Regions from separate parts of the Clostridium sp. LS3 genome, predicted to be linked through region 2. Evidence: a T-box and tRNA genes for the amino acid it is inferred to sense, from the RefSeq annotation. Region 2 holds a T-box; the other holds one or more tRNA genes.

Region 1 (16,030 bases), 530 kb from region 2:
TATTGCTATTATTTTAAAGCTTCCCTTTTTCTTTTCCTTTTTATTATTCCCATTACTTTTATTCATATCAAAAGTAGTATTTTTTTCTAGTAATGTATCTTCCTCAATATAATCTTCCTTTGTAGTATTCTCTAAAGAAGACCTTTCATTACTAACCTCTTCATAATTGTCTACATCATATATGTTATTATCACTCATCACAAACTCCTCCTAAGCATTTATAAATCACTTTTACAGTTATTAATATACCCCTTTTTTGTGACAATTATATGACATATACTCTATAGTAATTAATTCTTATTTATTTTTTTCTCTGCTCTTTCAATTTCATTTGCTTGCTTAACAACTTGCCTTATTCCTGTTATAACTGCGTCAGGCTCGTACATAGATAATATATTGCTTTTAGATGTAGTATTATATACCTTTGTTAAAGATTCATCTCCTAGTGATTTTAACTGTTCCTGACCTTCTTTAGCTATTAAATAATATGGCTTTCCACTAAATACGCTATCTTCTTGACTATTATTTTTCCCACTAGTTATATTCTCTAACTCATTGCAAACTGCACTTGTATAATCTCTTTTTGTTCTATGTACTTTAAATTCTTCTAAATTTATTTCATCTAGTTTACTTTCAAATTCTTCTGTATCACAAGCCAAATTCAATTTGTATATTAATGTAGTAAATCCTATGCTTGAACCAACCTTTTCTATATCTCTTCTTATATTCTCTACAATAAGACTCTTTCTAAATTCATCAGTATTAATACTATCCTCAACTAACGGATTTACTAAAACAACCCCTGCTACTAAATCTGGATAAGCCTTTGCAAACTCAGTTAACACTAAGCTTCCATATTCTTCTCCAACTAATATATAGGGAGCTGGAGCAGCTGACTTTCTAAGTAATATTCTTAAATCCTCTGCTTGTTCTTTTGGAGTTCTTATGCTACCACCATCACTATATCCATATCCTCTTCTATTATAAACAAATGTAGTTATATCACTATAATCTGTAGTTAACGTATCTGTTATACTATTCCATTGATTTAAGTTAGCTCCTATATTTCCATCAAATATAACAGTATATTTTCCCTCACCACTCATTCTATAATCTAATCTTTTATCGTCTACTCTAGCATAATCTACTCTTTGCTTAAGTTTTTCTTTTGCTACGAAGTTACTTATTCTTTGATACAGGAATCCTATAGTAATTAATATTCCTATGCCTACTACTACATTTCTTATTATATCCTTTGGCTTTAATTTATTTTTCATATTTACCTTATAAACACCATTTGAATGTGGTAAAAGTTTCACGATACCACTCCCCCTTATAGATTATAGCTTTAAATTTGGCTTTGCATTTATATCTAAAGAACTATCTTCTCCCCTAATAAAATTAAAATAAGCTGCACTACCTATCATAGCTGCATTGTCTGTACATAATATTGGTGAAGGAAATAATACGTCTATCCCTTCTTCTTCTGCTGCCTTAATAAGAGATGCTCTAAGTGCTGAATTTGATGCTACACCACCAGCTATTGCAATTTTATTAACCTTCTTTTTCTTACAAGTTTTTAATACATTTTGTTTTAACACATCAACAACAGCCTTTTGGAATGATGCCGCAACATCAGCTTTATTTATTTCTATATTTTGCATTTTACATTTATTTAAATAATTTAATACAGCTGATTTTACTCCACTAAATGAAAAATCTAGTGTTTCATCATGAAAATTAGCTTTCGGAAATTCTATTGCATTTTCATTTCCTTCTTTAGCTAATTTATCTATTTTAGGGCCTCCCGGATATCCTAATCCTAGAGCTCTTGCAACCTTATCATAAGCTTCTCCAGCTGCATCATCCCTTGTTTGCCCTATAACGTCATATTCACCATAATTCTTAACATGAACTATAAAGGTATGTCCTCCTGATACTACTAAGGATACGAAAGGAGGCTTTAAATCCTTATGTTCTATATAGTTAGCACAAATATGACCTTCTATATGATTTACTCCAACTAAAGGCTTTTTAGCTGCATATGCAAGCCCCTTAGCATATTGTAGTCCAACTAATAAGGCTCCTACTAATCCTGGCCCATAAGTAACTCCAATAGCATCTATATCATTTAAACTTACTCCTGCTTCTTGTAATGCTTCCATTACAACACCATTTACTACTTCTATATGCATTCTAGATGCAACTTCTGGCACTACCCCTCCATATTTTTTATGGGTTTCTATTTGAGAAGCTATTATGTTAGATAGTACCTCTCTTCCATCTTTAACTACAGCTGCTGATGTTTCATCGCAGCTTGATTCTATTGATAATATTAATTTACTTTCCATAACTAATACCTCTTAATCTAATTATATTTATATTAAAATATTACAAATTTATATTTATATTTGTTTTCTTGTTAAAATAAGTTCATTATTGTATATTAAAATAAAGCTTATTTCGTATTATTACCATTGTTTATTATATACTGAATAAACAAATTATTCATTATTTTTTATTAGAATTAATGGATTTTTAAGGATATATTAATATTATTTTAAAGGAGTTTTCATAATGAGTTCTTATGCAAAAGTAATTGTACCAGGTTCACCCATATCTAAATCTAATTTTAAATTACATAATAAGGATGGTAGAGCAATACTTCCTTATAATACTGGAAAAGCTCATGATAGGTATGCACTTTATGAAGAAGAAATTGCATACTATTCCAGAATACAAAATCCAGATATAGTTCTAGAAGAGTCACTTATAGCTGTTCTTAAAGTTTATTATAAGAGTGAAAAAAGGCATCCTGATACTGCCAATATAACTAAAAGTATTTTTGACGGGATTGAAAAAAGCGGTCTCATAGTTAATGATGCGCAAATAAGAAGAATTATTACAGAGGAATTTTATGACAAGGAAAATCCACGTTTCGAATTAGAGTTTTTTGGAGAAAGTGAATTTGAAATTTCTTATTCGATTTTACCCAGAAAAAAAACTAGTCTTAAAAAGATTTATTCTTCAATAAAAAAAGGTGCATCTAAGACATCAAAAAATATTAACTCTAAATCTTCTAGTATTAAATCTGACGATACTACTAAAATATTAATATGCGAATTTTGTAGCAAAAAAATTAATGATAGCAATATTATTAAAGCTAATAGTGGTAAAACATTAATTTGCCGTACTTGTTTTAATAAATTGTTTTAGAAAGGAACTTTTAATTGAATAAAAATTCTTTTATCTTTATTGGAGATAGTTTAACTTATGGATATGGAGTAAATAAGAATGTTAATTGGGTTGAAAAATTAATTAATATTGAACCACTGACTATAATAAATAAAGGTGTAAACGGAAATACAACTACAGATATGTTAAATAGATTTACAGAAGATGTCCTCTACCTTTCACCACAAAAGATTTTCATTATGGGAGGAACTAATGATTTTCTTTCCAATAGACCAATAAATGCAGTATTAGAAAATATAGAATTAATAATAAAGGAGGCATTAACTTTAACTAAAGAAATAATAATAGGAATTCCCCCTACTATATTAAAAGAAGATGCCTACAATTTATTTATGCCTTCTCCTACGTATGATTATTGCGAAAAACAACTTCCTTTACTAAGATGTTGTATAATTGAACTTTGCGATAAATATAATATTAAATATGTTGATTTTTATACTGTTACATTAAACCATTCTCATAATGATATATTTATTGATGGAATCCATTTAAATGCTAAAGGGCAATTATTAATATTTAATGAATTTATAAATTCATTAAATATTAAGGGGAATGTATATTAAAAATTCATTCCCCTTATCCTTTAATACATATATTTTTTTATATACTCTGATACTATTTTTCCAACTTCATAACCATTTTCTCCACTATTTAATATACCTTTATCTCCAGTTAAAAGTGTACCACATGCAAAAATTCCGTTTATAGAGGTTTCATAATTTTTAACTAATGGTATATTATTTTCCTCTAATAATATATTTGTTTTTCTCATAAAAGATATTTCGGGATAATATCCAACTGTTAATATTAAGGAATCACAACCTATATTTTTTATACTTCCGTCTTCTAAATTTTCTATGTCTATACTTTCTATTCTTTCATTGCCATAAAGTTCAAGAACATTACAGTTTTTTATTATATCTATATTAAAACCTTCTATAAATTTAATCCCATTTTCATCTAAAAATCCATTCCTAGAATCATCTACAATAGCATTTACTCTAGCTCCCTCTATTAATAGCCTTCTTGCTATAATTAATGACCAGTTGTTATTTCCTATTATAACAATTTCTTTTCCTGGTAAAAATCCTTGTAAATTTATAAGCCTATGTGCTGAAGCTAATGTAAATATACCTGTATATTTATGAACTGGTATATTTATATTTCCAGTAAATCTTTCTCTTCGCCCAGAAGCAAGTATTATAGAGCTTGCTTTTATCTCCTGTATTCCATCTTGCGGATTAACATAGGAAACAACCTTGTTTTTTGTTACTTCTAGTACTTCTGTATTTACCTTATATACACCACCTAAAGCCTTATATTCTTTAATAAGCTTGCTACTTAACTCCGGTCCTGTAACATCTTTTTCTAAGTAATACCTTCCAAAGCCCATATGTATAAATAAGTTTAAATTTCCACCTAAATCATTTTCTCTTTCTAAAATTAAAACTTTCTTAATTCCATTTCTTAGAGCAGAAACTCCAGCTGAAAGTCCTGATGCTCCCCCTCCAATTATAGTTAAATCATATTGAAGCATATATAACCTCCATATCAATGTTAAATAAAAACATATAATTATTATAACATAATGTTCTTAAGTTATAATATATTTTGTAAAATTATCTCTGTTATTGAAATTAGTTTTTATATTGGTTAAAAAATTAATATTAATGTAATTTGCTTTATGAAAATTACTATAATATAATTTAAGTATTGTAAACATAAATAGCATAGCATTATATATAAACGAGGTGATAAATTGAACAATTTTTTTGTTAAAATAAAAAACTATTTTTATAGTACTCTTAGCTTTGATACCATTATAAGAGCCATACTATTTTTAATTCCCCTTACAGCTATTATTTTTAAGGGTATCTTGTTCCAGGGATTTGTAGTCAATCAAGATCCTTATACTTTAGATATTACTCTTGGATATAATTCAGCAAAGCCATTTATTAATTATTATTATTCCTTTGCTTTAATTTTTCTTAGTTTCTCACTACTATTTAAAGGTAAAGGACGAGTTATATATCTATTTATTATAGATTTAATAATAACTTTGCTAATACTATTAGATTTAGGGTATTTTAGAGGCTTCTTAACAATGCCTTCAGCCTTATTACTAACTCAAACAGCAAATTTAGATAATATGGGTGGTACCATATCTTCAATGTTTAGCAATAAGGATTTCTTATTAGTTATTGATTTTATAGTGCTTGGAATATTTGTGTTCTTTACTAGAAAATCTTATACAAAAGTTAAAAGGAGAGCCCCTATTACTTTTATAGTTATACTACTATCAAGTATTTTATATATAGGATACGTTCCTTTTAATCTATATGTACTTAAAAATGAAGATGTTAAAAATGGATATATATTTTCAAATTATGATCCGACTAATACTGCAAGATACTTTTCATCTATAGGTTACCACATATTTGATGTAGTTAATGTTTATAAGGATTCTAAGCCGTATGAACTAACTAAAAATGAAAAAGCTCAGATAGATGAATTCTTTAATCAAAAAGAAAATTTACCTGATAATCAATATAAGGGGATATTTAAAGACAAAAATCTTTTAGTTATACAAGTTGAATCCTTAGAAAGCTTTATAATAGGAAAAGAAACAAATGGTCAAAAAATAACTCCTGTTATGGATGAACTAATTAAAACAGGATTGTACTTCCCTAATGTATATGAGCAAGTTAATGAAGGTACAAGCTCCGATTCAGATTTAATGATTAATACTTCTATGTTCCCATTAAGAAGAGGAAGTACTTTCTTTAGATATCCTTCAACTAAGTACAACTCATTACCTCTTTTATTAGAGGAAGATGGTTATGAAACTATAGCAATCCATCCTGATAAGGGCTCTTTCTGGAACTATGTAAATGGATTAACAGGTATTGGATTTAAACATTTTGTTGATTACTATTCATTTAATATAGACGAAGAAATCGGTCTTGGTTTATCTGATGAAAGCTACTTTAGACAAGTTACTCCAATGCTAAAAAATCTAAAGGATCCATTTTATGCATTTACAGTTACATTAACTAGCCATGGACCTTTTGACTTACCTAAAGAAAAAAGAGTTCTAAACTTAGATCCAGAGCTTGATCAAAACGAACTTGGTGGATATTTTGAAAGTGTTAAGTACACAGATACTCAAATTGGTAAATTCTTAGAGCTTCTAGATAAAGAAGGTTTACTAGATAATACAGTTGTTGTTATTGAAGGCGATCATACTGGTGTTCATAAATACTATAACAATTCAATAGATAAGCTTACTAATAAAGAAGATTGGTATTCAGATAATGGAAATCCTACTATACCTTTTATAATTTGGTCAAAGGATATTAAAGAACCAAAGACTTTTGAAACTATAGGTGGACAAGTTGATATTATGCCTACTTTACTATACCTAATGGGCGTACCAAATGATAAATATATAAATACTGCTTTGGGTAGAAATCTATTAAATACTAATAAGTCCTTTGCAGTGCTTACTAACCAAAGTGTTATAGGTGAAGATTTAACTGATGAAGAAAAAGAAATGTATACAAATATAGTTGAATTATCAGATAAAATGATAAGAAGCAACTATTTAGAAAATAAATAATTAAAATTATATATAACAAAAGCGAAGGATAATACCTTCGCTTTTGTTATATATTAAAAAGCTCTTATATATTTTCTAAAACTTCTACTTCTAGTTATTACTTCTTATTTTCTTATTACTTTCCCGCTACTGATAATTCACTAATTTTAACAGATGGGCTTCCTATACTACTCATAGGGAACTTTAGGTCATTTCCTACTTCTTCTATGTCCTTTAAAAGATTAAAGAAGTTTCCTGCTACTGTAATTTGTTCTACTGGACAATCTTTTTTACCATCCTTTATATAAAACCCCTTTGCAGCTAGTGAGAAATCTCCTGTTATTGAATTTGCTCCTGAGTGCAATCCTGCAAAGTCCGTTATTATTAAACCTTCTCCTACTTCTTTTAATAATTCATCAAAGGATTTTTCTCCATTCTTTAAGTATAAATTAGTTGGAGATACTCCTACTGGAGATCCATATGAATTTTTAAATCCATTACCTGTAGACTTTGTATTACCTTTGTTAGCTGTCTTTAAATTATGCAAAAGAGTAATAAGCTTTCCTTCATGTATTATATCCTTTTTCTTTGTTGAAACCCCTTCATCATCAAATGGAACTGATGCTAATCCATCTTCTAAGTGAGGATCATCTAATAAAGTTACTTTTTTACTTGCTATTATCTCTCCTTCTTTCCCTTTTAATAAGCTTAAACCTTTTTGAGCTGCATCTCCACTGAACACCCCTGCAAATGTAGATAATAATGAAACCATTGCTTCATTATTTATAATTACTTTATATTTTCCTGAAGGGACTGATTTACCTCCAACTTTTGATAATGCTTCATTAACTCCATCATCAGCTAATTTTTTTGAGTTTACTTCATCTAAAGATTTAGCTGTAATATACCCTATTCCATCATGCATATTCTCTCCATCTTTTATTATCGGAACTACATAAGCGCTTAATAAATTAGACTTATTCTCTAAATTTAACCCTTTAGAATTAATTATTCCATACTTTGCTTTGTTATATCCTATTCCACATCCTCCAAAGCTAACTACTCTATCGTCTAATTTTTTTGCTTCTCTTTCCATACTTAGTGCTAAATCTATTAATTTATCTGCTGGAAGGTTTTCTAAAGCCTTATAATAGGTGTTGACCTCTTTATACTCTTTATCTCCTTCATAAATAAATTGTATATCTTCATTTTCAATAGCTAATGCGCTTTCTTTAGCATTTTTAACAAGCATTTTTATTGCGTCTTCATCTAGTATTTCTGTATATGAATATCCTATTTTTTCATTTATTTTTCCTCTAAAAGATAATCCATATGAGGTAGTTAAATTGTATTTTTCCACTTCTTCATTATATACATTTATACTTAAGCTTTCTCTATCTACATAATAAACTTCGTATTCATTGAAGCCAGAGTTTTTAGCTTCTTCAAATAATTTATTTATAAATACTTTTAATTCCACATCTACTCCCCCTATCTTCCACCTACTGTAATTTCTTTTACTCTAATCATAGGTTGACCTACATTAGTTGGGATACTTCCTGAAATTGATCCGCACATACCTTGACCTTGTTCTAAATTCTTGCCTACCATATCTATATTCATTAATACTTCGCTACCTTTACCAATTAAACTTGCACCTCTAACTGGCTCTTGTATTTCACCATTTTTTACAATATATCCTTCAGATACTGCAAAGTTAAACTCTCCTGTCACTGGGTTTACTGAACCTCCACCCATTTTCTTTGCATATAAACCATCTGATATTGATTTAATTATTTCAGCTTCGTTATCAGTTCCTGCTGCTATATATGTGTTTGTCATTCTTGAAGTAGGAGCAAACTTATAATTTTGTCTTCTTGAACTTCCTGTTGCCTCCATCCCCATTCTTCTTCCATTTAATTTATCAATTAAATATCCTTTTAATATACCATTTTCTATTAACACATTTTTTCTAGTTTTATTTCCTTCATCGTCTATATTTAATGACCCCCATGCATTAGGTATAGTTCCATCATCAATTGCAGTCACCTTTGTTGATGCTATTTGTTTACCAAGCATATCTGTAAATACTGAGTTTCCTTTTGCAACAGCTGTTGCCTCTAAAGAATGTCCACAAGCCTCGTGGAATATTACACCACCAAATCCATTATCTATTGCTACAGGCATTTTACCTGCTGGGCAATTCTTAGCATGTAACATTGTATAAGCAACTCTAGATGCTTCTTTACCATAATACTCTGGATCTATATCATTAAATAACTCAAATCCTTTATGTGCACCTGGTCCTTCAAAACCAGTTTGATTTTCTCCATTTAATGATGCTACTGAGCTTATTGAAAGTCTTGTTCTAACTCTTCTATCCTCTGTATATAAACCTTCTGTATTAGCTATTAATACATTTTGTTCTTTATCTAAATACCCCACTGATACTTGCTTTATTTCATCATGATATTCCTTTGCTGCTTTGTATCCAATTTTCATAACTTCTATCTTTTTTTGCGCACTTATTGAAGAAGGAATATATATAATTGGATTATTATTATATATAGTTTTTTCATTAAGCACTACACTTATATCCTCTTTTAACTCTCCAAGAGCTAATGCTGCTTTTTGTGCTGTATCTAATAAAGCATCTAAACTAATATTATTAGTGTATGCATAAACACTTTTAAAACCTTTAAAAATTCTTATACCTATTCCATGAGTTCTTCCCGATATAGAATTTTCTACCTTTCCATTTAAAATACTTATAGAAGTATCTATTGTATCTTCTTCAAAAATTTCTGCAAAATCTCCACCTGTTATTAAACATCTAGCTAAAACACTAGACAATATATTTTTTGATAACATATTACTCCTCCTCCATGCCTATCTCTTTTCCATCTTTAAATGCCTTTGCCCATGAATCTACATAACTACCACTAGCCCACTCAGCCATTATTACTTCTTCATCTTCATTTAATTCTATACTTATTAATGGACTACCCTTTACATCTCGATCTTCCATTTCATATACCAATAATTTATTATTGGATAATATTACAGCTAACCTTCCAGTTGGAGATGTATAAGCATCCTTTATGAAAGGAAATTTCCATTTTAAATCCTTCCATGAAATTAATAGCGTATCATAATTTAATATTTTCTTACTTGGATTTAAAGATATTCTATAACTTATTCCATTATAATCTGTATTAATTGATGGAATATTTCCAACTAAGCTCCATTTCCCTTCAACTCTTTTTATAGTAAAATTACTGTAATTTATATCTTTATTTAAACTGTTTCTCTTCTCTTCTGACAAAGTATCGAGAGTTGAATTAAAATCTTTTTTATATTTTTCTTTAGCCTCAATTGAGTATATTTCTTCAATATTAAGTCCCTTCTTTGAATTTATATTATCTATAGGAATAGTCTGATATATAGGAAATATGTTTTGAAAATTATCTCCTTCATATTTTTCAATAGAAATATAATCATTTGAGATGAAGTTTATATTTTTATATACATCCTTAGGCTCACTTGCTTCTAGTTTTATTTCTTGCTTCCCTTCTAAAGGTGCAGCAGTAAAATATTCTATATGCTCAGCATTATTTTCAATTAAATTACTTTTAATACTCCATATTCCATTCATTCTTGGGAATATTATATTTTCCTTTTCTAAAACAGGTTGTAGCTTATCATTCTTAAATGATATCCACAATGTTTTATATTTTTCTTCTGTAAAGGTACCATTATCTAATTTTTTTCTAGGGGTCTTTAAAGCTATCATAACCCCTATATCGCTATTGTAATCTTCTTTTATTACCTCTGCCTCAACCATATTATTTTCATAATCTATATCTTTTGGGTTACTCTCCTTTTTGACTAATTTAAATAGTATTCCATCATAAAATATATATCCATTTTCATCATCTACTGAAATAAAGTCTCCTACAATTGTATTAGAATCTATTATTGATATTAAATCTAGTTTTGATTCTTCCTCTAATACATCTCCTAATTTTAAATTTAATTCATATGACAAAACATACGTCTCATCAACAACTTTTAATTTGTATTTTGGATTTGAATACACTTTATTAAGTATAGAAAATTTATTGTTTGTTATACTTATTAAAGAAGATTTTAAATTCATTATCTCTTCTTTATTTTCAATTTCATTATCTAGTATACTAATATCTTCTATACTCCATACTCCTTTTATTTTAAGATTATTATTATCAGGAGCTTTTATTGCCTGTGTATCTTTTCCACTTACTTTGCTACAACCTATACTCATAGTAAGTATTAGTATAACAAATATAAATAAAAATTTTTTCATACTATTGCTCCTTACTTATTGGAATAATAATTTCAATCTTTGTACCTATTCCTAATTTACTATATATATTAAATATACCTTTATGCAATTTTATTATCTCATCACAAATTGATAATCCTATGCCACTTTGAGATTTAGAATTCTTTCCTTTAAAAAATTTTTCTTTTACTCTAGGTAAGTCTTCATCAGATATTCCACAACCATTGTCTTCTATTATAAATTTTATTTTATCATTAATTTTTATCGTTGTAAAAATTATACTACCTTCTTCTTCAGTAAATTTAAATGAGTTATCTAACAAATTAATGAATACTTGTTTCAATCTATTACTATCTACACACATACAACCTTCAGCTTCTGTTACAAATTTTAAATTTATACCTTCTCTTTTTGCTCTAGGTTTTATAAAAGATTCTATATGATTCATGAACTCAATTATATTTATACTTTTTAAGTCTAACGTTATTTTTTCATTTATTAATCTAGAAAAATCTAATAAATCTTCTACCATTGAGGATAACCTATCCGTTTCTTTTTCTATTATTTCAAAACCTAACTTTAACGTTTCTTTATCAGTTTCATCATTATTTAGGGTTATGGTCCAACCTTTTATAGCTGTTAACGGTGTTCTTAATTCATGGGACACTGAAGATATAAATTCATTTTTTAATTGTTCTCTTTTTTCTATCTCATTTGCCATGAAGTTTAAAGTATTTGATAATTGTCCAATTTCATTTTCACTATTAAGATTACTTCTAATTCCTAAATTTCCACTCCCCATTTTTTCTGCAACTTTATTTAAATATTTAATTGGATTGATTATACTATTTGATAGTAATATACTTAATACTATTCCCAATATTAAAACAACGATTGATATAGCAAAAAATATAAGGATTATATTAGTTATTACCATATCTATAGCTTCTAATGAAGTTATAAATCTAATTACACCTATTATTTCTCCATCTATAATTAATGGATATGATACTGCCATAACTTTACTATCATAATAATCAACTTTTCCTATCCACCTAGCTGCTTCACCTTTAATAGCTTTAGTTATATCAGGTGTATTGATTAACTTACTATCATTAATTCCAATAGAATCCATTAATAAATTACCTTCTGAATCAAAAATTTCAACTTGGGCATTATTATCATTCCAAAAAGTATCAACATTATCATAAATAGTTTCAGCTAATGACTTTGAAGAAAAATACTTAGTATAAAAGTTTATAGATACTTGTATTCTATTTTTTAATAGATCTTCAGTATTATCATAATAATATTTTCGAATAAATATCATTAGTAAAATATTTAAAAACATAACAGTTGAAAAAATAATTATAAATATTCCTTTTAGTAACTCATTCTTTATACTCTTCATTCTTATGACTTCCACCTATATCCTATGCCCCATATAGTTTCTATATATCTAGGTTCTGAAGGATTTTCTTCTATTTTTGCCCTTAACCTTCTAATATTAACATCTATTATTTTTGCATCTCCAAAATAGTTTTTTCCCCAAACTAAATCTAATAGCTCATCTCTAGTGAAAGCTTTATTAGGATTCTCTAAAAATATCTTCATTAACAAATATTCTTTTGGAGTTACATCTACTTCTATATTGTCCTTTAAAACCTTCTGAGAATACATATCTATTAAAAATGCTCCTAATTGCAACTTTTCCTTTTTCTCATTTCCAAGCCTTCTCATCAATGCTTTTATTCTTAAAACAACCTCTAATGGATTAAAGGGTTTTACAATATAATCATCTGCCCCGTATTCTAATCCCATAATCTTATCCATATCTTGACCTTTTGCTGTTAGCATTATTATTCCAATGTCAGGAAAATCATTTCTTAATTTATTGCATACTTTAAAGCCATCTATTCCTGGTAACATAACATCTAAAACTGCAATTGCAGGCTTTTCTATAGCTGCAAGTTTCAGACCCTCTTCACCACTTTTAGCTTCAATTACATCTAAATTGTTTCTTTGTAAATTTATTTTTAAAAATCCTCTTATACTTTCTTCATCTTCTACTAGTAATATTTTACTCATCTTATTCCCCCTAAATATATAATATTATTAACTTTTTTAATGATTTATACTCTTATATATGCAAATAAGAGACGGATATCCGTCCCTTTTTTATTTCAAGGTTCTAAACTCAAATCCTTCTGATTTTAAATAATCTATAGCACTTTGTAAATAATGAACTGTTCCTTTTTTAGCATCAGTATCGTGCATTAATACAATTGCTACATCTTTATCCCCAACAGTTTCCTTTAATTTGTTCAATAGATGCTCCGTTGGAAAATCCTTACTTTCTGCATCTCCATTTAATGAATTCCAATCCGTTTGATAAATTCCTTTTTTAGTCAATACTTCATCCAATGCTGCTGTTCCGTTCCAGCTAGCATGTCCACCAGGCATTCTTATTAATCTTGTATTAAAATCTTTTCCCAATATTTCCTTCAATATTCTATCATTTTTTTCAAAGTCATTTATAAAAGCATCTACATTTACTGTTCTGTTAGGATAAAGTATAGAATAATCATGTGAATATCCATGACTTCCTATAGAATGCCCTTCCCTAGCAATCCTTTTTAATATATCTGCTGCTTGATTATTATGCTCAATTGAACTGCCTAATGTAAAAAATGTAGCCTTTACATTATTTGCTGCTAATATATCCAAAATTTTTTCAGTTGCATGTTTAGAAGGTCCATCATCAAAAGTAAGATACGCAATTTTTCTTCCATCTTCTCTATAAAAATTCCATTCATACATAGTTTTAGGGAGAACTACTGAAGCATCATCTGCATTTGGATCCTTATCTAGTGGCAGATAACCTGAATTATCTAAAGTATTTAAATCTTCACTTTCAACTTCCTCAGCATTAACTATATTATCTGTTTGTTCGTCAGAATGTTTAGTATTTTCAGAATCTATATCATTTTCTTCATTTTTCTTATCGTTAGAATTTTCAACATTGCTGCCTAAAGTCTCTGCCTTTATATAAAAAATATTTTCCTTTAGTTCATAAAAAATCAATGATAATGCAAATATAGATGCTATTAAGACAACTGTAAATATAATAAATCTTTTCTTTCTCATTACTCTACTTCTATTAGCCATAAAACCCACTCTTTCTCTTTTTTTAGATATTGCTTGTCCCATAATTTAATTATATATAATTTTTTTCTACAAGTCATTACAATTCGTTAACTAAAAGTTACAAAAAAGTTACATTTTTTCCAATTAACCACATCAAAAAAGAGTTTTATAACAATAGATTTAAATCTACTCTTATAAAACTCTTAAAATTAAAATGGCTCCGTGGAGAGGATTCGAACCTCCAACCTATCGGTTAACAGCCGAGTGCTCCACCATTGAGCTACCACGGAATAATTCAGAGTTTGTTCCCTGAAAATTGCACATGAATTAGAGCCAAAATCTTTAATTATTGGTCAAGCCCTCGACCTATTAGTATCAGTCAGCTAAATATGTTACCACACTTACACCTCTGACCTATCAACCTTGTGTTCTTCAAGGGGTCTTACTAGCTTATGCTATGGGAAATCTCATCTTGAGGGGGGCTTCACGCTTAGATGCTTTCAGCGTTTATCCCTTCCCGACTTAGCTACCCAGCCATGCTCTTGGCAGAACAACTGGTGCACCATAGGTCAGTCCATCCCGGTCCTCTCGTACTAAGGACAGCTCCTCTCAAATTTCCTACGCCCGCGACGGATAGGGACCGAACTGTCTCACGACGTTCTGAACCCAGCTCGCGTGCCGCTTTAATGGGCGAACAGCCCAACCCTTGGGACCTACTACAGCCCCAGGATGCGACGAGCCGACATCGAGGTGCCAAACCTCCCCGTCGATGTGGACTCTTGGGGGAGATCAGCCTGTTATCCCCGAGGTAGCTTTTATCCGTTGAGCGATGGCCCTCCCACGAGGTACCACCGGATCACTAAGCCCGACTTTCGTCCCTGCTCCACTTGTGGGTGTCGCAGTCAGGCTCCCTTCTGCCTTTGCACTCTTCGAACGATTTCCGACCGTTCTGAGGGAACCTTTGGGCGCCTCCGTTACTTTTTTGGAGGCGACCGCCCCAGTCAAACTGCCCACCTAACAATGTCCCGTCACCAGATTCATGGCGTCCGGTTAGAATCCCAATACTGTCAGGGTGGTATCCCAAGGATGACTCCACTAAGGCTGACGCCCTAGCTTCTCAGTCTCCCACCTATCCTGTACAGACAATATCGAAACTCAATGCTAAGCTACAGTAAAGCTCTACGGGGTCTTTCCGTCCAATCGCGGGTAGCGAGCATCTTCACTCGCACTACAACTTCGCCGGATTTGCAGTTGAGACAGTGCCCAAGTCATTACGCCATTCGTGCGGGTCAGAACTTACCTGACAAGGAATTTCGCTACCTTAGGACCGTTATAGTTACGGCCGCCGTTTACTGGGGCTTAAGTTCACACCTTCGCTTGCGCTAAGTGTTCCCCTTAACCTTCCAGCACCGGGCAGGCGTCAGCCCCTATACATCAGCTTACGCTTTAGCAGAGACCTGTGTTTTTGCTAAACAGTTGCTTGGGCCTATTCTCTGCGGCCTGCTCTCGCAGGCACCCCTTCTCGCGAACTTACGGGGTCAATTTGCCTAGTTCCTTAACTGCAATTCTTCCGATGGCCTTAGGATTCTCTCCTCATCTACCTGTGTCGGTTTGCGGTACGGGCACTACTTCTCTCTCTAGATGCTTTTCTTGGAAGCATGGAATCAGATACTTCGGCCAAATTGGCCTTCCCCATCACACCTCAG
Region 2 (16,030 bases):
TCTCTTCATTAAATAATGGTTTTGAGTATGCTTTAAGTTTTTTGTTATCCTTATCAAAAAACTCTTTTTCTATCATTTGTCCAGATTTTAATAGCTTCATCTCTGAATCTGATATACTTAGCTTACTATATTTTAAATAAGAAAGGTTATCATTAGATACAGCATATACATAACCTTGATTATCTAAAATTATAGAGTCCATATTAACTGATATTTTAACCATCTTCATTGTATTTCTTAAATCATCATATGAAGTTTCATTATTCTGATTTAAATATTCTAATGTAGAATCTTGAATTAACTCTATATACTTATTTGCAAGCTCAGTTCTTTTATTTGAATATTCTCTATTAATAAATGCTGATAGAATCATTCCCACTAATATTAGTATTATTGAAGTAATAGATGAAAAAGCAATTAAAATTTTGTATATAACACTTTTTCTCTTCATTATTTCACCTCAAATTTATATCCAACTCCCCAAACTGTCTCTATTTGCCAGTTATCTCCACCACTAATTTTTTCTCTTAATCTTTTAATATGAACATCCACCGTCCTAGAATCACCTGGATAATCATACCCCCAAACCTCGCAAAGCAATTGTTCTCTTGTGAAGACTTTATTTTTATTACTTGCTAAATAATGAAGTAATTCAAATTCTTTAGGAGGCATTTTTATTTCTACATCTTTATATATAACATTATAAGAAGCTGAATCTACAACTAAGTCAGGATAATTAACTACCTCAGTGTCTTTTTCATCATAGTTATATCTCCTCATAACTGCTTTAACTCTTGCTAACAACTCTTTCGGCTCAAAAGGCTTTACTACATAGTCATCTGCTCCTAATTCTAAGGCTAAAACCTTATCAAAAGTATCTCCTTTCGCAGTTAACATAATTACAGGTATTTGACTAAACTTTCTAATCCACTTTAAAACTTCTATTCCATCCATACCTGGTAACATAATATCTAAAAGCACTAAATCTGGCTCAAACTCATCAAAAACACTACTAGCTTCTCTTCCATTATGACAAATTCTTGTTTCATACCCAGAACTTAATAAATACATATTTATAACTTCACATATATTTTCATCATCATCTACAATTAATACTCTACCTAATCTATTATCCATAATAACACTCTCCTTATTTTTATTATAATTGATTTATATCTTATTTTTAGCTTTTTACATTAATTATAAATAATAATTAATAATTGTAACAATTTATTAACTATTATTTGTAATTAAAAAGTCGCCAAGGCGAGCTTGCCGAGCCGTCGACTTTTTTTAGCGCATGTGCATTTCCGAAGCTTGCCTGAGGAAAATCTTGCACGCGCATTTTATTCTATTTTTTACTCTATAGGGCTAATTTTAATAACTTGTATGCTATAAATAATTTATCCAAAGATTTTAAAAATACAATTTCCTATAGAGTAAAAAAGCCCCTAAAAAGTTTGTGCTTCTTAGAGGGCTTTTATCCTATTATGTATTAAACTTCAAATAGTTTACTTATCGGTTCATCATCATATATTCTTTTTATTGCTTCTGCAAATAATGGTGCAACTGATAACGCCTTAAACTTTACTAAATTATCTTTTTCAGGTAATTTAACTGTATTTAGCATAACTAATTCTTCTATAGAAGAGTCATTTATTCTTTCAAAGGCAGGACCTGATAAAACTCCATGAGTGCAGCATGCATATACATTTGTTGCTCCTAAATCCTTTAAAGCATTTGCCGCATTTGCAATAGTTCCTGCAGTATCTATCATATCATCTATTAATATACATTTCTTGCCTTCAATGTCACCTATTATGTTCATTATTTCTGATACATTTGCCTTTGGTCTTCTCTTATCTATAATTGCTATTGGTGCATGTAATCTGTCTGCAAACTTTCTAGCTCTAGTCACACTTCCTAAATCAGGTGAAACAACTACAACATCATCTCTATCATCAAATCCTTTTTCTACAAAGTATTTTGCTAAAATTGGTGATCCTAATAGATGATCAACTGGTATATTAAAGTATCCTTGTATTTGTGCTGCATGTAAATCCATAGTTAACACTCTGTGAGCTCCTGCTGCTGTTAATAAATCTGCAACTAGTTTAGCTGTTATTGGATCTCTTGACTTAGCCTTTCTATCTTGTCTTGCATATCCATAGTAAGGCATAACAACTGTAATTCTTCCAGCTGAAGCTCTCTTAAATGCATCTATCATTATTAAAAGCTCCATTAAATTATTATTAACAGGTGAGCTAGTTGATTGTACTAAAAATACATCTGTTCCTCTTACAGTTTCTGCTATATCAACTGATATTTCTCCATCACTAAATGTTGAAACTTTAGCTTTACCTAGTGGCAATCCTAAAATATCTGCAATTTCTTTTGCTAATTCTGGATGTGAGTTTCCAGTAAATATTTTAATATTTTTTCCATGGGTTATCATTGTGTGAAGACCTCCTTAAATTTTTGGCACTTTTGTTTATCTAAATAACTATTTGTTAGTAAGACCTTTTTTATCAACCCAACCTTCGATATTTCTTTGTTTTGCTCTTGCAACTGCAAGTTCTCCTTCTTTTACATCGTTAGTTATAGTTGATCCTGCTGCTATATAGGTATTATCTTCTACTTTAACTGGTGATACTAAATTTGCATTACAACCTATAAAACTATTATTCCCTATTTCTGTTTTATGTTTCTTTTGTCCATCATAATTAACAACTACTGTTCCACAACCAAAATTACAGTTTTTACCTACTGAAGCATCTCCTATGTAAGTCAAATGTGATACTTTTGTATTGTCACCTATAGTTGATTTTTTAATCTCTACAAAATCACCTATTCTAGCACCACTTCCAATTACTGATTCTGGTCTTATGTATGCAAATGGACCAACAGTTGTTCTTTCCCCAATTTTACTATCTATAATAACTGACGATTGTATTTCAACATTATTTGAAATAATACTATTGGAAATTCTTGAGTTTGGATATAATATAACACCTTCTCCAATTTTAGTATTTCCTTCTATAACATTACCTGGATATATTATAGTATCTCTTTCAATCTCAACATCATCACCTATATATGTAGAATTTGGATCTATTAACGTTACACCATTTATCATGTGTCTTAAATTTATTCTTTTTCTTAAAATTTCTTCTGCTTGCGCTAGTTGAGCCCTTGAATTAACACCTATAGTTTCCTCATAGTCTATTACAACAGCCCCAACCTTTTTACCTTCTTCTTTTAAAATTCCAATAACATCTGTTAAATAGTATTCACCTTGATTATTATTATTTGATAATTTATCTAAAGAATTTAGTAATAATTCTATATCAAAGCAATATATAGCCGCATTCATTTCATTTATTTTTAATTCTTCTTCAGTGCAATCTTTATGCTCAACGATTTTTAAAACCTCGTCATTTTCTCTTACAACTCTTCCATAACCAGTTGGATCATCAACTATTGAACTTAATAATGTAGCACTATTATTATTTTCTATATGTGTTTTAAATAAACTTTCAACTGTTTCTGGCTTAATTAAAGGTGCATCTCCGCAAAAAACACCTACAACACCTTTTTTTCCTTTTAAAAATTCAATAGCACATTTTACAGCATGACCTGTACCTAATTGCTCCTCTTGTAATGAATAACTAACATTTTTTAAAGCAGTTTTTTCTTTTACTAACTCTGCTCCCTTTCCAATAATTACATCTATATCTTCTATGTTAGCTTTTCTCATAGTATCTATAACATGATTTACCATCTCTTTTCCACAAACTTTATGTAGAACCTTTGGTAAGTCGGATTTTATTCTTGTTCCTTGACCAGCTGCTAAAATTAATGCACACTTATACATAAAAAACACCTCACTATAAAATGTTAAGGACAAATTTATAATTAATTTAAAAAATATTCGTAAACATCTCATTATATTATATTGTATTAGAATAAGTATTTCAACCTTATTTATCCCATTACATATCTTTATATCAATTTATTGCTAAAATACAATTTAATATACAAACACTTCTCTAAAATATGACAAAAAAAATAAAAGGGCATACCCCTTTTATTTTTAAACAATATAAATTAGCCAACTATAACTTCAGCCTCATCTTCAACTCTAGCTTTTTCATAAGCTTCAAGTATTGACGTCTGAATCTTTTCTCTAGTGTCTGTGTTAATAGGATGCGCTATATCCTTAAACTCTCCATCTGGTGTCTTTCTACTTGGCATAGCTATAAATAATCCATTTTGTCCTTCGATTACCTTGATGTCATGAACTACAAATTCGTTGTCAAATGTAACAGAAACTATAGCTTTCATCTTTCCATCTGAAGCTATCTTTCTAATTCTTACATCGGTTATTGTCATTGCACTACACCTCCGTTGCTCTGATAGATAATAAATTCTATAAAAAACATAAAAATCCTTTTTTTATTTTTAAATTTTTTAAATTTTTTCAAATTTTACAATTTTCCATCTATAATTAGCAAAGATTATATTTTTATATAATAATATTTGAAGGCCTAACCTCTAAATCTTTTGACTCTCCTAAATGTTTAAGTTCAACTATAGATATATAATCTGAAACTCTCTTTTGTAATACACCTATATTATCTACTAACACTCCTATTCCTATTAACTCACTTTCAAACTCTTTTAATAAATCCTTTATTCCTTGAGCTGTACCTCCACCTCTTAAAAAGTCATCTATAAATATACATTTACTTTTAGCTTTCATAGACTTCTTTGAAAGTGACATCTGTTGAATTCTTCCACTAGTACCTGATACATAATTTATTGTAACAGTAGATCCCTCTGTTACTTTGCTATCTCTTCTTATTATAACTAATGGAATACCTAAATTCCTTGCAACTTCATAAGCAAGCGGAATACCTTTTGTTTCTACTGTTACTACATAATCTACTTCCTTATCATAAAATTCTGTAGATAAAATAACTCCTGCCTTACTTATTATTTGAGGATTATACATTAAATCTGTCATGTATATAAAATTTCCTGGAACTATTCTACTCTCATCCTTTAAAAGTTCACAAATATCCTCTGCAAATTTTTTTCTGCTTTCAGTTTCTATTCCAGGAATATATTTTATTCCCCCTGCTGCACCTGATATAGTTTCAACTCTTCCCATTTCTAATTTTTCTAAAACTTCTCTAACTATCACTATATCTTCACTTATAGTCGATTTTGCTGCATTTAATAAATCTGAAAATTTATTTAATCCTATAACCTTATTGGGATTTTCAGTTAAAATTTTTGTAATAGCTACTACTCTACTATTTCTGCTTAACTTTTCCAAAATATATCACCCACATCTTTATTTTTTCCGAATTATTCGTTAATTTCAAGCATCTAATATTCATATTTTATTCTATATCTTTCTCAATATCAATACATTTTAAACAGTTATCTCTGTAAATTTATTTATAATTGTCACTTTTTTTAATGTTTTTCACTAAATTATTTAATATACTGCTTTTTTATGTGTTCATTTTCTTAAATTTGTATATAATTATAAGGTGAAAACTATTTACAATAAGTTTGTAAAGAATTCTTAATAATAAAGGGGTTGATTTTTTTGTCTTTTGATCTTAATAAAGATTTAAATAAGAAAATTCATTTTATAGGTATTGGCGGAGTTAGCATGAGCGGTCTTGCTGCTGTTTTATTAACTAAGGGGTTTAAGGTATCCGGTTCTGATTCGAAAGAATCTGGCATTACTAATAAATTAAAATCTGAAGGTGCTGAAATTTACATAGGTCATAATAGAAATAACTTGAAAAATGTTGACTTAGTAGTTTATACAGCTGCTATTCCATCAGATAACCCTGAGATATTAGAGGCTAAGGAAAAAGAAATAGAGATGATGGACAGAGCAGAATTTTTAGGTTTAATTATGAATGGACATAAATATAATGTTGCTGTTTCCGGTACTCATGGAAAGACAACTTGTACATCCATGCTTTCTCATATAACCTTAAAAGCAAATTTAGATCCTACTATACTAGTTGGTGGAGATTTAGATGTAATAGATGGAAACTTTAAAATTGGAAACAGTGAGTACTTCTTAACAGAAGCTTGTGAATATAAAGAATCATTTTTAAAATTCTATCCTTATATAGGAATAATTTTAAATATAGATGCAGATCATTTAGATTACTACAGAGATCTAAATCATATAAAAGAGACTTTTGAAAAGTTCTCTAATATAATTCCTTCTGATGGATATTTAATCGGATATTGTGAAGATGAAAATGTAAATGAAATATTAAATAAAGCTCATTGTAATACTATTAGCTACGGAATAAATAAAGGTGATGTAACAGCTAAAAATATTTCCTTTAATAATAAGGGATGTGCTAGTTTTACTGTATGCAGAGATAACACAGAGTTATTTGATATTACACTAAATACTACAGGTAAACACAATATATTAAATGCCTTATCAACTATTTGTGTTGGATTAATATTTAACTTACCTCATTCTTCAATAATTGAAGGTTTAGCTGAATGTAAGGGAGCTCATAAAAGATTTGAATACAAAGGGGAATTTAATGGATCAACTATAATAGATGACTATGCACATCATCCAGTAGAAATTAAAGCTACTTTAGATACTGCTAATATAATTCCACACAAAAATATTTATGCAGTATTTCAACCTCACACTTATACAAGAACAAAAACGTTATTTAATGATTTTACTGAATGCTTTTCTAACTCAGATGAACTGCTACTTATGGATATATATGCAGCAAGAGAAAAAGATACTGGAATTGTAAGCTCTAATGATCTTGGAGATGCAATAAGGGCTAAAGGTATAAAGTGTATTAATATTCACAGTCACGAAGAAGCTGCTAATTATTTAAAAAGTAAAATCACTAAAGATGACATTGTTTTAACTATTGGTGCTGGAGATGTAGTTAAAGTTGCCGACTTAATTTTAAAATAATAGATATCAAATTTTTACTTATATTATTACTTTATTAGTAAATACTATATGGATATAGAACTTATATGCTAATATTATTTGGTATTGTTCTATTTCCTTATAGTATTTATTTTGTTTTCTTTTGACTAATATCCTAATAATATTGATATTGTTTGCTTTTTATATTTATTTTTATCTAGGTTTATTTTATAATTTACAAGAACTATAAGTATTTTTATATAATATTCTTATATATCTAAAATTATATAAAATACAAATTTTAGAGTAGAGGTGATTTCATGGAATTATCAAACAAAATTCAAAGTGCTGCAGATTTTATATTACAAAAATCTAAATACAAACCTGAAATCGGTTTAATTTTAGGATCTGGATTAGGATCATTAGCTGACTCTATAGAAAATCCTGAATTTTACCCTTATGAAGACCTTCCACACTTTCCAATATCAACTGTTGAAGGTCATGCTGGAAGATTAGTTATAGGCATGTTAAATGGAAAATGTGTTGTTGCAATGCAAGGTAGATTCCATTACTATGAGGGATACTGCTATAACGAAGTAACTTTTCCAGTTAGAGTAATGAAATTAATTGGAGTTAATAAATTAATCGTTACTAACGCTGCTGGAGCTGCTAACACAAGCTTTAAACCTGGAGATTTAATGCTTATAACTGATCACATAAACTTCTCTGGAGATAACCCTCTAATAGGTAGAAACCTTAAAGAGTTTGGACCTAGATTTCCAGATATGTCTACTGCATACGATCCAGAGCTTAGAAGTAAGGCTTTAGAAGTTGCAAAAGATCTAAACATTGATATTAAGCAAGGAGTATATATGATGTTTAGTGGTCCTACTTACGAAACTCCTGCTGAAGTTAGAATGGCAAGAATACTTGGTGGTGACGCAGTAGGTATGTCTACAGCTCCAGAAGTAATAATTGCAAATCATTCAGGAATGAAGGTATTAGGAATATCATGTTTAACTAATATGGCTGCTGGAATTTTAGAGCAACCTTTAAACCACGAAGAAGTAGTAGAAACTTCTAATATGGTAAAAGAGAAATTCACTTCATTTATGAATAAAATAATTGAAGTTATTTAATTATTTTACTATTTTACTAAAGAAAATTTTATAACCAAACGAAGGAGAAATTAAACTTGGAAAGATTTGTTGGAATACTAGGAATTATTGTTATATTAGGAATAGCTTTTTTACTTTCAGAAAACAAAAAGAAAATCAATTGGCGTTTAGTTGTATCTGGTTTAGGATTACAAATAATATTTGCTATATTAATATTAAAAGTTCCAGTTGGTAGAAGAGTATTTGAAAGTGCTAGTAGTGCAATAACAAAACTACTAGACTTTACTAAAGAGGGTACAAACTTCTTATTTGGACCACTTGCCGATGTAAGTGGAATAGGATTTGTGTGGGTAGTTCAAATTTTACCTACAATAATATTCTTTTCAGCATTAATGGGAGTGTTATACTACCTTGGAATAATGCAATTTATAGTTAAATTTATAGCTAAGTTTATAGCTAAGTTACTTGGAACTAGTGGTTCTGAAACATTAAGTGCAGTTGGAAACATATTTTTAGGTCAAACTGAAGCTCCACTTCTTGTTAAGCCTTTTGTAAAGGATATGACTAGGTCTGAACTTTTAGCTATAATGATAGGTGGAATGGCAACTGTTGCTGGTGGTGTAATGGCTGGCTACGTAGCAATGGGAGTTAATGCTGGTCACCTTTTAGCTGCAAGCATAATGGCTGCTCCTGCTGGATTAGTTTTAGCAAAAATTATAATTCCAGAAACAGAAGAAAGTAAAACTAAAAATTCTTCTGATATAGTAGTTGAAAATACTTCATCTAACTTAGTTGAAGCTGCTGCAAATGGAGCAAGTGATGGCTTAGGATTAGCATTAAATGTTGGTGCTATGTTACTAGCATTTATAGCCTTATTAGCTTTAGTTAATTTCTTAATAGGTGCTATAGGGGGGGTATTTGGATTTCCTGAGTTAAGTTTTCAATGGATTTTAGGAAAATTATTCTCTCCATTAGCATTTGTTATGGGAGTACCTTTATCAGATATTTCAGCTGCTGGTAGTTTACTTGGTCAAAAAATAATATTAAATGAATTTGTTGCATACTCTGAGCTTGGAAAATTAATAGCAGCTAATGTACTACAGCCAAAGACTGTGATGATGTTAACATATGCTTTATGTGGATTTGCTAACTTTAGCTCTATTGCAATTCAAATAGCAGGTATAGGTGGTCTGGCACCTGAAAAGAAATCTACTATTGCTAAACTAGGCTTTAAAGCTCTTATAGGTGGTGTATTAGCAACCTGCTTAACAGCAACAATAGCTGGTGTACTATTTTAGTATTTAGCTAAAAATTTTATTATAATTTTATTTAAATATAATAAGGCTGAGTTTTAGATAATATCTAAAACTCAGCCTTATTTTTAAATTATAGTTATCTCCTTACTTACAGAGTTTAATACTTCGCACCCATCCTTAGTTACTAATATTAAATCTTCTATTCTTACACCAAAGTCATCTTTTAGGTATATTCCAGGTTCTATAGAAAATATCATACCTGCTTTTATTTCCTCATTATTTACAGAACTAACGTCTCCAAAATCATGGTCTTCTATTCCTATACTATGACCTGTTCTATGAGTAAAATATTCACCATATCCAGCTGCTTCTATATAAGATCTAGCTGCTTTATCTATATCAGAGAATTTCATTCCTTCTTTTACTTTTCTTATAGCACTTTGATTTGCTTCCTTAACTGTATTATAAATCTTTGCATGCCTTTCATTAGGTGCTTCACCAAAAAATACTGTTCTTGTCATATCTGAACAATATGAATTGTACACACCACCAATATCTAGAACTATACTATGCCCTTTCTTTATAGTATCATTACTAGAATGATGATGCGGGTCGGCTCCATTAGGACTAACAGCAATTATGGGTGAAAATGAAAACTCATTTACTCCATAACTTTCATATAATTCAGTTAAAAGGTTAGCATAATATTTTTCTGTTTTTCCTTCTTTTAAGTTATCCCAAAGTTCAAGCATAACCTTATCATTAATTTCAGAAGACTTTTTCATTAAAGCTATTTCCTCTTGGTCTTTTATCATTCTTAATCTATCTATTATAGGTGATGAATTAACAAAAGCTTTTGCCCCATTATTATTCATAAGTTTTATTAAGAAATGTGCTGGCCAATTTTTATCCACACCTAAGGTCTTTTCTTTATCCACAACTGTGCATAATATGTTTATTGGATCCTCTATATCTGAATACCAAATTAAATCTACACCCAAATCTTCATATATAGGAAATAATTTATTAACTATAAATTTATGATTACCATTTGTGTTTAAATATAAAGCAATCATTCTCTCACCTGGTGAAACCCACTTTCCTGTTAAGTAAAAAATTGCTGGTGGAGATGATACTATTATTTGATTTAATCCTTGTTCCTCCATAGCTTTTAATACATTTTGTACTCTATTTAGCTTCATATCTGTACCTCCTTTTTTTAACCTATAAATATAATATACCTTATGGATGAAATAATATCTATTTATTATAATCATATTAAAATTATTTATCCTAAATATTTTAAGTGATATAATATAGAATATATTATTTAGGAGGATATACTTATGAAAATAGCTGCAATTTCGGATATACATGGAAATATTTACTCACTACTTAAGGTACTAGAGGATATAGATGAACAAAGAGTTGACTTAATAGTTTGCCTTGGTGATTTAGTTGGCTATGGTCCTCATCCAAATGAGGTTATTGCTTTAATAAAAAGAAGAGAAATCCCTTGTCTAAAGGGAAACTATGATGCATCAGTAGTAGATGAAGGCTTTACTTTTATAAGAGATAATTCAGTTAATTCATTTGCACTTCCTTGGGCATGTGAAGAAGTTAGAGCCTCAAATAAATATTATTTATCACAACTGCCAACATTTTTAGACTATGATATAAATGGAGTAAAAATTAAATTTACCCATGGTAGTCCTAATATAATAAATGAATATCTTTTCCAAGATGGGCAAAATACAGAAGATATAATGAAAAATCTTAAAGAAGATGTGTTAGTTTGTGCTCATACACATATTCCTTCTTACAAAAAGTTCGACCAAAAAACCTTTATTAACGTTGGAAGTGTTGGTAAGCCTAAAATAGGAAGACCTAACGCTACATATTGCTTAATTAATATTGATGAAAATAAAAATATAGATGTTAAATTTAGAGAATTAGAATATGAATTTAAAAGAATCGTTAAAGATGCACAAATGCTTAAATTTCCTGCTCAATTAGTTTCATCATATGAAAGTGGAAATGAATAATAAAGATTGCTACACTTTTTTAGCGTAGCAATTTTTATTATTTCTAAGTACATTTTTTTGTGTACTTTACTAGTCCTACTATTCTCAATTTTGATAAAATTTTTTTATCATTATTATGACAATTTTTAAAAGTATTACTATGGTCACGTCCTGCTTTAATACCAAAATGCTTTCCGTCTTTCCATTGAGGTATATCACAAGCATCATATATAGTTCCATTTATAGCTATATACGTTGGCATACCATTTTGTCCATTATATTTAGCTAATTCTTCTATAGTTAATTCAAGTAATCCATTGCCTCTTTTCTTATTGTGAAATGTAACTTCATTCAAATAAGAATTTATTTGATTACAAACCTTGTCCATAACTTGTAATATATTTTCCTTGTATTCTTCAGGATATGTTACTAGCATGCTTTTTAGTTTATTTAATTCAATAAATTTTTCTTCTAAGAAACCTCTATTGCTCATATAATCCTCCATAAAATGCTTTCTCAAATTATCTTATGATTTAAAGTTGCAAATGTTAGTGAATTGGTGTAAAATCGTAATAAACATTATAATTTTATTACTGTGATGAGAAGAGTAGCTATACGGAAGTAGTCTTAGCGAGTAAGGAATGGTGTAAGCCTTATACGAAGCCTCTAGTGAAGAACATCTCTGAGTTTCTAACCGAACAAGTGAAAAATGATCACCTTTTCCTTATATTAAAGGTGTAAGTTCGACTAACAAAATTAAAATTTTTAGTCTCACTTAAGTAGACTTAGACGGAGTCAAACCGTTATAATTTGAATGGCATTATCTGTGTCAATTGAGTGGCTATTTATAGCAATTTGGGTGGTACCGCGAAATTATCCTTTCGTCCCTTTTTAGGGATGAGAGGTTTTTTTATTTTATAAAAATTTATTTTAGGAGGAACAATAATGGATAAAGCTAGTTTAGTAAAATCACTTTACAGAAATCAAGATGAATATTTATCTAAGGAAATAAAAATTTCTGGTTGGATAAAAACTTTAAGAGCATCAAATGCTTTTGGATTTATTGAAGTAAATGATGGTACATTCTTTAAGAATGTTCAAGTTGTTTTTGATAATAAACTTGCTAATTTTAAGGAAGTATCAAAACTACCTATTAGTTCATCAATAACTGTTATAGGTACTTTAGTTGCTACTCCAGAAGCTAAACAACCTTTTGAAATTCAAGCTAATGAAATAGTTATAGAAGGTATGTCTCAATCAGATTACCCTCTTCAAAAGAAAAGACATAGTTTTGAATACCTTAGAACAATAGCTCATTTGAGACCTAGAAGTAATGCATTTTCAGCTGTATTTAGAGTACGTTCAGTATCTGCTTATGCTATACACAAATTCTTCCAAGAAAGAGGTTTTGTTTATACTCATACACCTTTAATTACTGGAAGCGATGCTGAAGGTGCTGGTGAAATGTTTAGAGTTACAACTCTAGATTTACACAACGTTCCAAAAACTGAAGAAGGCGCTATAGATTTTAAACAAGACTTCTTTGGTAAAGAAAGTAATCTTACAGTATCAGGCCAATTAAATGGTGAATGCTATGCATTAGCATTTAGAAACATTTATACTTTTGGACCTACTTTTAGAGCTGAAAACTCAAATACAGCAAGACATGCTGCAGAGTTCTGGATGATAGAACCTGAAATAGCATTTGCTGATTTACAAGATGATATGGAATTAGCTGAAGATATGCTTAAGTATGTTTTAGAATATGTTTTAGCTGAATGTCCAGAAGAAATGGCATTCTTTAATCAATTTGTTGATAAAGGAATACTAGATAGATTAAATCATGTAATTTCATCTGACTTTGGTAAAGTAACTTATACAGATGCAGTTGAAATACTAAAGAAAGCTGATAAGAAGTTTGAATACCCTGTTGAATGGGGAATTGACTTACAAACAGAACACGAAAGATATCTTACTGAAGAACATTTTAAAAGACCTGTATTTGTGACTGATTATCCAAAGGATATAAAAGCATTCTATATGAGGCTGAATGATGATGGAAACACAGTTGCTGCAACAGACCTTTTAGTTCCAGGTATAGGAGAACTTATAGGTGGTAGCCAAAGAGAAGAGAGGTTAGACATCTTAACTAAGAGAATGGCTGAACTTGGACTTAAAGAAGAAGATTACTGGTGGTATTTAGAGCTTAGAAAATACGGAGAAACTAAGCACGCTGGATTTGGATTAGGTTTTGAAAGACTAATAATGTACATTACAGGAATGTCAAACATCAGAGACGTAATACCATTCCCAAGAACTACAGGACAATCTGATTTCTAATAAAACAAAACCTAGTAAACAGCTTGCTTACTAGGTTTGTTTAATTAAGTTAATCAATTTAGAAACATTTTTATTACATAAAGTTTATTGTGTTATTTTTACACTTAAAGTTTTAAATGTGATCCATCACAAAATGGTGGATTTTTAGTGTGATTACAAGCGCATAAATGCGCCTTCTCACTTTTTTTAGCAATAAAAGTTAAAGGTGTGAATGATGTACCTACATGTGCACCATTACAAAATGGTATACTTGAACTTTTTCCACATGTGCACCAAAAGTATGTTTGATCTTCTTTTAACTCCACTAAAATAGGATGCTTTTTCGCTATTAAAGACTTGTCCATAACGATTTCTTGTGAATGTTCTTTAATAATTTCATCATATTCAGCTTTTATTTTATTAGCAAGCTTTTGATCCTGCTTAGCTACATTAACTAGATACATTAATATATTTCCGGGATAAATAACATCATCTTTAAAATATGTACTTTCTAATGATTTTCTACTTAATGATATTATACAATTTTCATCATGATCTTGCTTGCATTCTTTACACAACCTGCATACACTTGCTATGCTTTTAGCAGTCAGATTTTCGTTATATACTTTTATGTCATTTTTAGGTATTAATTTAATCCCATCACTAATTATCTTCAATCCATTTTTCTTGGTAGCTTCTACAGCATTTTTAGCAAATCCTATATTGCACTTGAATGGTATACATTGGTTTGTGTTGTAAAATTTACATTCTAAACAAATTTTATTTAAATTTTCTTCTATTCTTTCATAATAATTCATTAAAAAAACTCCTTTTATATCATAATTAATGGTTAAAAGTAAATTGGTATTTTACAATTTTAAAATACTACATAATGTTATTTGTCATGAAATTGAAGTCATGAGTTTTTAAGAAGAGTTTTATATTATTTGATATTTTTAACATTATATTGAAAAATATCTGTGGTTGTCAAGGATTCATAAAGTTTTATACTATTTTGCATAACTTTAACACAAACTTAGAATTTTATGTTGAAATATCCTTTAAACAACAATTTGATCTAGAAATATTAACTATTACATTGGCATCTCTTTTAATGGTAGGTACTACATTATCAGTATTATAATTAACCTACTAGTTTATTTATAGCAAGCTAGGGGTTAGCATATTCTAGGTATAATATCTTCCTCCAACATACCTAATATTCTTGTACCATTAATTTTAGTTTTTAAATACACCTTTCCTCGGTCATCCTTTACTACTTCTCCTATTAAAGCTGCATTTTTTCCTAAAGGATTATTTTTCATGACTTTAATAACCCCCTCTGAATCTTCCTTTGAAACGATCAATACGATTTTGCCCTCATTTGCTATATATAATGGATCGACTCCTAATATTTCACAAATAGCGCTAACATCCTCTCTTACTGGGATAGAGTTTTGATTTAATAATATACTTATGCTCTTTTCTTCTATTACTTCATTTAAAGTTGTAGCAAGTCCACCTCTTGTAATATCCCTAATAAATTTAACTTTTTTACTAGCCTTTAAAATATCTCTAACTAGTAAATGTAGTGCATTGCAATCACTTTGTATTTCAGACTCTAGATTTAGCTCCTCCCTCGCACATAGTATAGTTATTCCATGATCTCCTAATGTACCACTTGCAATAACCTTATCTCCTTCTTCAATCCTTTGACTAGATAGATTTAAATTATTTTCAAATACGCCTATGCCTGTAGTATTAATATAAACCTTATCTCCCTTACCTCTTTCCACTACCTTGGTATCCCCTGCAACTATTTTAACACAACATTGCTTTGCAGTTTTAGCCATGGATTTAACAATTCTCTCTAAATCACTAATTCTTAACCCTTCTTCAATTATAAATCCAACTGTAATATAAAGAGGTTTTGCCCCACTGACAGCTAAATCATTTACTGTCCCACATATGGATAATTTACCTATATCTCCTCCTGGAAAAAATATTGGATTTATTACATATGAATCAGTTGTTATAGCAATTTTCTCACCTAAATTTTTAATTATACTAGAATCTCCTTGCTCTAGAAGTATTTCATTATTAAAATGTTTATAAAAAATTTTATTAATAAGTTCATTAGTTTTCCTTCCACCACTTCCATGAGATAAAGTAATAATATCCATATTCAACAACCTCTTTTATTATTAGTTTAAATACATATAATGTATTCTACAAGTTCCCTCTCTAGACACCATACAAACTCCTACAGGATTAGAAGGAGTACATTTATTACAAAAAAATTTACAATCCTCTGGAGCTTTCTTTCCCTGTATTATGTATTCACAAATACATCCTTTTAAA

Evidence for each region. The T-box of region 2 lies ahead of asnS (asparagine--tRNA ligase). A T-box ahead of a tRNA ligase gene usually reads a tRNA of that ligase, here a tRNA-Asn.
Region 1: it encodes a tRNA-Asn, which carries the amino acid that the T-box ahead of asnS (asparagine--tRNA ligase) is inferred to sense. The anticodon was not compared.

What each region holds. Positions count from the first base shown of each region.
Region 1 covers NZ_CM143921.1:3,616,385-3,632,414, forward strand. The annotation lists gene ACZJV1_RS17020 (S1C family serine protease) at 1-198, opposite strand, end outside; gene ACZJV1_RS17025 (alpha/beta fold hydrolase) at 291-1,319, opposite strand; gene tsaD (tRNA (adenosine(37)-N6)-threonylcarbamoyltransferase complex transferase subunit TsaD) at 1,341-2,351, opposite strand; gene ACZJV1_RS17035 (RusA family crossover junction endodeoxyribonuclease) at 2,578-3,216, shown strand; gene ACZJV1_RS17040 (GDSL-type esterase/lipase family protein) at 3,231-3,818, shown strand; gene ACZJV1_RS17045 (NAD(P)/FAD-dependent oxidoreductase) at 3,839-4,792, opposite strand; gene ACZJV1_RS17050 (LTA synthase family protein) at 5,015-6,874, shown strand; gene ACZJV1_RS17055 (TldD/PmbA family protein) at 6,990-8,333, opposite strand; gene ACZJV1_RS17060 (TldD/PmbA family protein) at 8,345-9,724, opposite strand; gene ACZJV1_RS17065 (hypothetical protein) at 9,726-11,198, opposite strand; gene ACZJV1_RS17070 (sensor histidine kinase) at 11,200-12,588, opposite strand; gene ACZJV1_RS17075 (response regulator transcription factor) at 12,591-13,265, opposite strand; gene ACZJV1_RS17080 (polysaccharide deacetylase family protein) at 13,356-14,345, opposite strand; tRNA gene ACZJV1_RS17085 (tRNA-Asn) at 14,540-14,614, opposite strand; rRNA gene ACZJV1_RS17090 (23S ribosomal RNA) at 14,674-16,030, opposite strand, start outside.
Region 2 covers NZ_CM143921.1:169,066-185,095, reverse strand. The annotation lists gene ACZJV1_RS00850 (sensor histidine kinase) at 1-451, opposite strand, end outside; gene ACZJV1_RS00845 (response regulator) at 451-1,137, opposite strand; gene ACZJV1_RS00840 (ribose-phosphate diphosphokinase) at 1,496-2,455, opposite strand; gene glmU (bifunctional UDP-N-acetylglucosamine diphosphorylase/glucosamine-1-phosphate N-acetyltransferase GlmU) at 2,504-3,874, opposite strand; gene spoVG (septation regulator SpoVG) at 4,108-4,392, opposite strand; gene purR (pur operon repressor) at 4,526-5,341, opposite strand; gene murC (UDP-N-acetylmuramate--L-alanine ligase) at 5,621-6,994, shown strand; gene ACZJV1_RS00815 (purine-nucleoside phosphorylase) at 7,273-8,091, shown strand; gene ACZJV1_RS00810 (NupC/NupG family nucleoside CNT transporter) at 8,148-9,368, shown strand; gene ACZJV1_RS00805 (M24 family metallopeptidase) at 9,452-10,528, opposite strand; gene ACZJV1_RS00800 (metallophosphoesterase family protein) at 10,673-11,371, shown strand; gene ACZJV1_RS00795 (cytochrome b5 domain-containing protein) at 11,415-11,843, opposite strand; T-box leader at 11,937-12,242, shown strand; gene asnS (asparagine--tRNA ligase) at 12,296-13,690, shown strand; gene ACZJV1_RS00785 (CDGSH iron-sulfur domain-containing protein) at 13,795-14,487, opposite strand; gene hypE (hydrogenase expression/formation protein HypE) at 14,848-15,852, opposite strand; gene hypD (hydrogenase formation protein HypD) at 15,874-16,030, opposite strand, start outside.